Linked DNA regions of Sediminicoccus rosea. The protein of the gene in region 1 interacts with the protein of each later gene in a pairwise test. Links are inferred from orthologs where the notes say so. Each region holds a gene or a part of one and is shown in the gene's direction. Other genes may lie near its edges.

The links.
Region 2: the proteins of rpmB (region 1) and R9Z33_RS13285 interact in binary tests that used the Escherichia coli proteins (3 or more experiments, as listed by UniProt). The link is inferred for Sediminicoccus rosea from one-to-one orthologs.

Annotation. Positions count from the first base shown.
Region 1 is NZ_CP137852.1:546,593-549,695, forward strand. What follows is about bases 42-2,834. They hold rpmB (50S ribosomal protein L28), read left to right. Parts: upstream 42-1,184; coding sequence 1,185-1,484; downstream 1,485-2,834. Other genes in these bases: R9Z33_RS02655 (ABCB family ABC transporter ATP-binding protein/permease), read left to right, coding at 42-741; R9Z33_RS02660 (hypothetical protein), read left to right, coding at 808-1,056; R9Z33_RS02670 (sensor histidine kinase), read left to right, coding at 1,748-2,548; R9Z33_RS02675 (hypothetical protein), read right to left, coding at 2,556-2,834. In the rest of the region: more of R9Z33_RS02655, read left to right, coding at 1-41; more of R9Z33_RS02675, read right to left, coding at 2,835-2,846; R9Z33_RS02680 (hypothetical protein), read right to left, coding at 2,916-3,103.
Region 2 is NZ_CP137852.1:2,754,124-2,757,433, reverse strand. What follows is about bases 311-3,310. They hold R9Z33_RS13285 (DNA polymerase III subunit delta'), read left to right. Parts: upstream 311-1,315; coding sequence 1,316-2,305; downstream 2,306-3,310. Other genes in these bases: metG (methionine--tRNA ligase), read left to right, coding at 2,326-3,310; tmk (dTMP kinase), read left to right, coding at 699-1,319; R9Z33_RS13295 (D-alanyl-D-alanine carboxypeptidase family protein), read left to right, coding at 311-702. Also shown: more of R9Z33_RS13295, read left to right, coding at 1-310. UniProt on the Escherichia coli protein: Part of the beta sliding clamp loading complex, which hydrolyzes ATP to load the beta clamp onto primed DNA to form the DNA replication pre-initiation complex.

The DNA of each region.
Region 1 (3,103 bases):
GGCCGCATGCTCGCCATCGTCGGGCCCACCGGGGCCGGGAAATCCACCATCTCCCGCCTGTTGTTCCGCTTCTACGACGTGACCGGCGGCGCGGTGCTGATCGACGGGCAGGATGTGCGGAGCGTGACGCAGGACAGCGTGCGCCGCGCCATCGGCGTGGTGCCGCAGGACACGGTGCTGTTCAACGACACCATCCGCTACAACATCGCCTATGGCCGTCCGGGCGCCACCGATGAGGAGGTGGAGGAGGCCGCGCGCCTCGCCCAGGTGCATGACTTCGTCCTCAAGCTGCCCGATGGCTACAAGACCCGCGTGGGCGAGCGTGGCCTCAAGCTCTCGGGCGGCGAGAAGCAGCGCGTGGCGATCGCGCGCACCATCCTGAAGGACCCGCGCATCCTCATCCTGGACGAGGCGACCAGCGCGCTCGACACCCGCACCGAGCAGGAGATCCAGGCGGCGCTGCGCGACGTCTCCCGCGGGCGGACCACGCTGGTCATCGCGCACCGCCTCTCCACCGTGGTGGAGGCGGATGAGATCATCGTGCTGGAGGAAGGGCGCATCGCCGAGCGGGGCACGCATGGCGCGCTGATCGCGGCCGATGGCCTCTATGCCGAGATGTGGCGCCGCCAGTCCGAGGCGGTGGCGGCGGCCGAGGCGGCGGCGCTGGCCCAGGCCCAGGCGGAATTCGGCAGCGGCGTGAGCGCCCGGGCGGCGGGCGAGGCGCGGATGACAAAGCCTTAATCCTGGCGCTCTTCCCTGGCCGCGCTCCAGGCCCCATCTGGCTGGAAAGATTGGAGTTGCCGGACAATGCAAGCAGCGGATGGGGATGCCCCCGAGGATCTGAGCCACGCCGGCTCGGTGGTGGACAAGGCGATCGAGTACATGCTCGAGCAGCAGATCGCCCCGATCTCCGCCGCGTCCGCGCTGCTGGGCGGCGCACTGGGCCTGCTGTCGCGCAGCATGGATGACCGCTCCATCGCCGGCGTGCTGCGCCAGGCGTTGGCGAGCGTGGAGGCCGGCGAGCTTCGGCAATTGCCGACGCTGCCGAAGGGCTGAGCGCCGCGCGCGCCTGACCCGCGCCTGACCCGCGCTTGACTCAGGGGCGCGGCTGCCGCAAAAGCCGCGCTCCGATTTACCGCCGCGCCGGGGGACCCCGTGCGCGCCCAGTTTGCAGGATCATCACCATGGCTCGCCGCTGCGGCATCACCGGCAAGGGCGTTCAGTCTGGCAACAATGTCAGCCACGCGAACAACAAGACCCGTCGGCGCTTCCTGCCCAACCTGCAGGAAACCTCCTTCTACTCCGACGTGCTGGCCACCTCGATCCAGCTGCGGCTGACCACGTCGGGCATCCGCACCATCGAGCACAATGGCGGCATCGACGCCTTCCTGCTCACCACCAAGCCGCGCAACCTGCCGCCCGAGGCGGTGGTGCTCAAGCGCCGCATCCTGCGCGCCCAGGCCAAGAAGGCCGCGGCGGCCTGAGTCCCGCCGGCCGGGGCATGGCCCCGCGCCGCGGATTCTGCACGAATTACTGAGGCTGCAATGCCGCGAATCGGGCCAAATGCCCGATTCGCGGCATTTGTGTTTGGGGCGCCCGGCCGCGGGGCCGCGCCTTGAGACGTCGGGAAATCGTTGTCTTTCCGTATCATAAAGGCCGATCGGGCAAGTCGGGCTTGGTTTTCGGGATTCGTCCCAGGGCCGTTTTAACCGGCTGTTAACCGAATCGGGCGAGAATCACTCGCATGATGACCGACGCCCTCCCCGATGCCCTCCCCGCCGCCCTGGCCGTCCTCGCCGCCGCCGGCGGGCTTGCCGCCATTGCCGGTCTCGGCCGCGCGTCGCGCCTCGCGGCGGAGCTGACCACCCTGCGCGGCCTGGCCGAGGGCCGGCGCCGCAGCTTCGGCCTGCTCGCGCGGGACATGAACAGCCTGGGCCTGGCCCTGCTGGGCCGCGCCCAGCTCCTGGCCACGCAGTCCGGGGGAGAGGAAGCCGGCCGCGCCTTCGAGGGGGAGGCGCGGCACCTTCTCGCCCTGGCCGATGCCGCCGCCGAGGAAGCGGGCGGCGCCGTGCCCGCGCGCGGCCTGCAGGAGGAGCGCTTCCCGCTCGCGCCCATCCTGCGCGAGGCGGTGGCCATCGCCAGCGCGCAGCTTGGCCCCGGCAAGCGGCATTGGCGCATCGCGCCGGCCATCGAGAACCTGGCCGTGACGGCCGACCGGCGTGCCCTGCGCGGTGCCCTGGTTCAGGTGCTGGGCCGCGCCGCCCGCGCCACGGCCGAGGCCGATGTGATCGAGATCCGCGCGGATCTGAGGCCGCATGCCGCCTCGATCATCATCGAGGATGAGGGGGTGGGCCTCGCCATCGAGGATCTGGCGCCCATCGCCCATGATGGCGGGGCCGACCGCTCCCGGGGCCTGGGCTTCGGGCTCTCCCTGGCGCGCTCGCTGCTGCGGGCCCATGGCGGGGAGCTGGTGATCGAGGCCGCGCCGGGGATCGGGGCGCGCGCCTTCCTCTCGCTGCCGCCGGAGCGGATGGCGGCGGTCGCCTGAACCCGGCCTACCAGTGGCGGCGGGGGCCGCCGCGCCAGGGCCGGCCGTAATAGTGCCGGGGCGGCCCGTAATAGACCGGCGGCGCGTAGAAGCGCGGCGGCGGCGGGGGCACGAAGACCACGGGCGGCGGCACGAAGAGCGGCCGCGGCGGCGCGTAATAGACCGGCGGGGGCGGGACGTAGCGATAGGCCGGCGGGCCGAAGCCCGGCTTGTCCCAGTATTGCGCCTGGGCGCCCCCCGGCTGCAGCAGGCCCAGGGCCAGGGCGCCGGCGATGATCAGGCTGTGGAACGGTCGCATCGGAGAAGCCTCCTTCACTCGTCACAGGGAACACGGCCAGCATGGCCGAAGCGTGGCGCGATCATGGCGTCAGCCGCCGCGCCAGCCCCGGTAGGGGCCGCCGCGATAGGGCCCGCCATAATAGCGCGGCGGCCCATAGAAGCGGGGCGGCGGCGCGTAGTAGCGCGGGGGCGGCGCGTAGAAGCGCGGCGGCGGGGGGGCGTAGTAGCGCGGCACGGGCGCGTAGTAGCGGGGCGCCGGCGCGACATAGGCCGGGC
Region 2 (3,310 bases), 2.2 Mb from region 1 along the record:
CAGATCGGCCTGACCTCCAGCACCTTCCGCAACGCGACCGGCTGGCCCGACCCCGAGCACCGGATGACCGCGCGGGACCTTGCCACGCTGGCCCGGCGGATCATCGTGGACCATCCGGAATTCTACCGCTTCTACAGCGAGCGCAGCTTCCGTTGGAACAACATCACGCAGGAGAACCGCAACCCGCTGCTGGGCCGCGTCGCCGGCGCCGATGGGTTGAAGACCGGCCATACGGAGGAGGCGGGCTACGGCCTGACCGCCAGCGTCCGGCGTGGCGAGCGTCGGCTGATCCTCGTCGTCGGCGGCCTGCCCACCATGCGGGCGCGCGGCGAGGAGGCGGAGCGCCTCATGGAATGGGGCTTCCGCGAGTTCGACAATGTCGTCCTGTTCCGCGCGGCCGACACGATCGAGGAGGTGCCCGTCCATCTGGGCGAGCGCCGCACCGTGCCGCTGATCGGCGGGCGCGAGGTGGTGGCGACCGTCCCGCGCGGCTGGCGGGACAGCCTGCAGGCGCGCATCCGCTTCGAAGCGCCGGTGCCGGCCCCGGTGGTGAAGGGGCAAGAACTGGGCCGCCTCGAAATCTCGGGGCGCGGCGTGCCGCCGATGGCATTGCCGCTCTATGCGGGTGCGGATGTGGAGCGGCTGGGTCTGCTGGCGCGCATTCCCGCGGTGATCGGCCGGATGATGGGTGGCGGGACTTGAATCCCAAGTTCATCACGCTCGAGGGCGGTGAGGGCTCAGGAAAGACAACCCAGGGAAAAAATCTTGCCGCCTGGCTTGCCGCTTCTGGGTATTCCGTCCTTCGCACCAGGGAGCCGGGGGGATCCGCGGGGGCCGAAGCCATCCGCGGACTGCTGCTCGGCCGTTCGGGCTGGGACCCCGTGGCGGAAATGGCGCTGCATTTCGCCGCGCGACGCGAGCACTGGGCCCGCAGCATCCAGCCCAGTCTCGCCGCCGGCAGCTTTGTCGTCTGTGACCGCTTCTTCGACAGCACGCTGGCCTATCAGGTGGCCGGGCAGGGGGCGCCGCGCGCGGCCTGGGAGGGGTTGCGGGCCGTCACCCTGGGTGATGTGGCGCCGGACCTCACCCTCTATCTGGACGTGCCGGTGGCGCTTGGCGTGTCGCGCGCGATGGAGCGAGGGGATGCGAACCGCTATGACCGCCTCGGCCTCGAATTCCATGAGCGGATCAGGCAATCCTTCCTGGCACAGGCGGCCGCCGAGCCAGGACGTTTTGCCGTGATCGACGCCTCGGCCCCCCTCGCCGCCGTCACCGAGGCCGTGATCGCCACCACGCGCGCCAGGCTTGGCTTGCCGTGATCCTGCCGCGCGGGAATCCCATCCTTGCAGGCCATGAGCAGGCGGCGGCCAGCCTCGGCGCGGCTGCGCGTTCAGGCCGGCTGCACCATGCCTGGCTGTTCTGCGGGCCGCCCGGGATCGGCAAGGCGACGCTGGCCTATCGCTTCGCGCGCTGGCTGCTCGCCGGCCAGCCGCCTGGCGCGGAGCCGTTGCATGTTGCGGAGACGGACCCGGTCTTCCGCCGCGTCGCCGCCGGCAGCCATCCCGACCTCATGGTGCTGGAACCCCAGGCCGAGCCTGGCAAGCGCCGCATCATCAAGGTGGACGAGGCGCGCGAGGCCCGCGCCTTCCTGAACCTCACCGCGGCCGAGGGCGGCTGGCGCGTCGTCATCATGGATGAGGTGGAGGCGATGGAGGCGGCCTCCGCCAACACCATCCTGAAGACGCTGGAGGAGCCGCCGCCGCGCACCGTCCTGCTGCTGATCACGGCCTCGCCCGGGCGGCTGCTGCCCACCATCCGCAGCCGTTGCCGGCGCCTCGACCTCTTCGCGCTTGAGGATGCGGCGATGGAGCGCCTGCTCGGCGAGTGGCTGCCCGACCTGCCGCGCCTGGACCGGATGGAGCTGATCCGCCTCGCCGAGGGCTCGCCCGGGCGGGCGCTGGAACTGGCGCAGGGGGAGGGGGTTGAGCTGGCGCGCCTGGCCGATGCCACCCTGCAGGACCTGCCGCGCGGCCTGGCCGCCCATGCGCTCGCCGACCGGATCGCGGGGCGGGAGGCGGCGCTGGCCTTTCCGGCCTTCTTCAACCTGCTGCTGCGGGGCCTCTCCCAGGCGGTGCGCGCCGCGGCGCGCGGCGAGCCGGCCGCGCCCTGGCTCGGCCAGCGCCCGCTCGCCGAATGGGTGGAGGCGGCGGAGGCGGTGGCGAAGCTGGTGCAGGAGACGGAACGCCTCTCGCTGGACCGCCGCCAGGCCGTCCTGGTGGCCATGGACAGCTTGCGGGGACGCTAGAGGCGCTTCATAGGTCAGGCATGAGCCCGATCTACCTGACCACCCCGATCTATTACGTCAATGACAAGCCGCATATCGGCCACGCCTATACGAGCCTGGCGACCGATGTGCTGGCCCGCTGGCACCGGCTGGCGGGGCGGGAGGTCTATTTCCTGACCGGCACGGACGAGCATGGCCAGAAGGTGGAGAAGGCCGCGCAGGATGCGGGCGAGGACCCGCAGGCCTTCACCGACCGTGTCAGCCAGGCCTTCCGCGACCTCACGGTCACGATGGGCTTTTCCAATGACGGCTTCATCCGCACCACGGAGAAGCGCCATTACGAAGCCTGCCAGGCGCTGTGGAAGCGCCTCGTCGAGCGCGGCCAGATCTATCTCGGCGCCTATGAGGGCTGGTACGCGGTGCGCGACGAGGCCTTCTACGGCCCGGACGAGCTCACCGAGCGAGATGGCGTGAAATACGCCCCCTCGGGCGCGCCGGTGGAATGGGTGCGGGAGCCCTCTTATTTCTTCCGACTTTCAGCTTGGGCCGACAAGCTACTGAAATACTACGAAACCAACCCTGATTTCATCGCCCCGGCCAGCCGACGGAACGAGGTGATCAGCTTCATCAAGTCGGGACTGTCGGATCTCTCCATCTCTCGCACTTCGTTCCGCTGGGGCGTGCCGGTGCCGGGGGATGACGCTCATGTGATGTATGTCTGGCTCGATGCCCTCACAAACTACATCACGGCCTTGGGCTATCCTGATGAAAAATCGGAACTTTGGAAGTTCTGGCCGGCTGATGTGCATTTCGTCGGCAAGGACATCCTGCGCTTCCACGCCATCTACTGGCCGGCCTTCCTGATGGCGGCCGACCTGCCGCCGCCGAGGCGCGTCTTCGCGCATGGCTGGTGGACCAATGAGGGGCAGAAGATCAGCAAGTCCCTCGGCAATGTCATTGATCCCCTGGCGCTGGTGGAGGAGTTCGGCCTCGACCCCGTGCGGTACTTCCTGCTGCGCGAAGTGC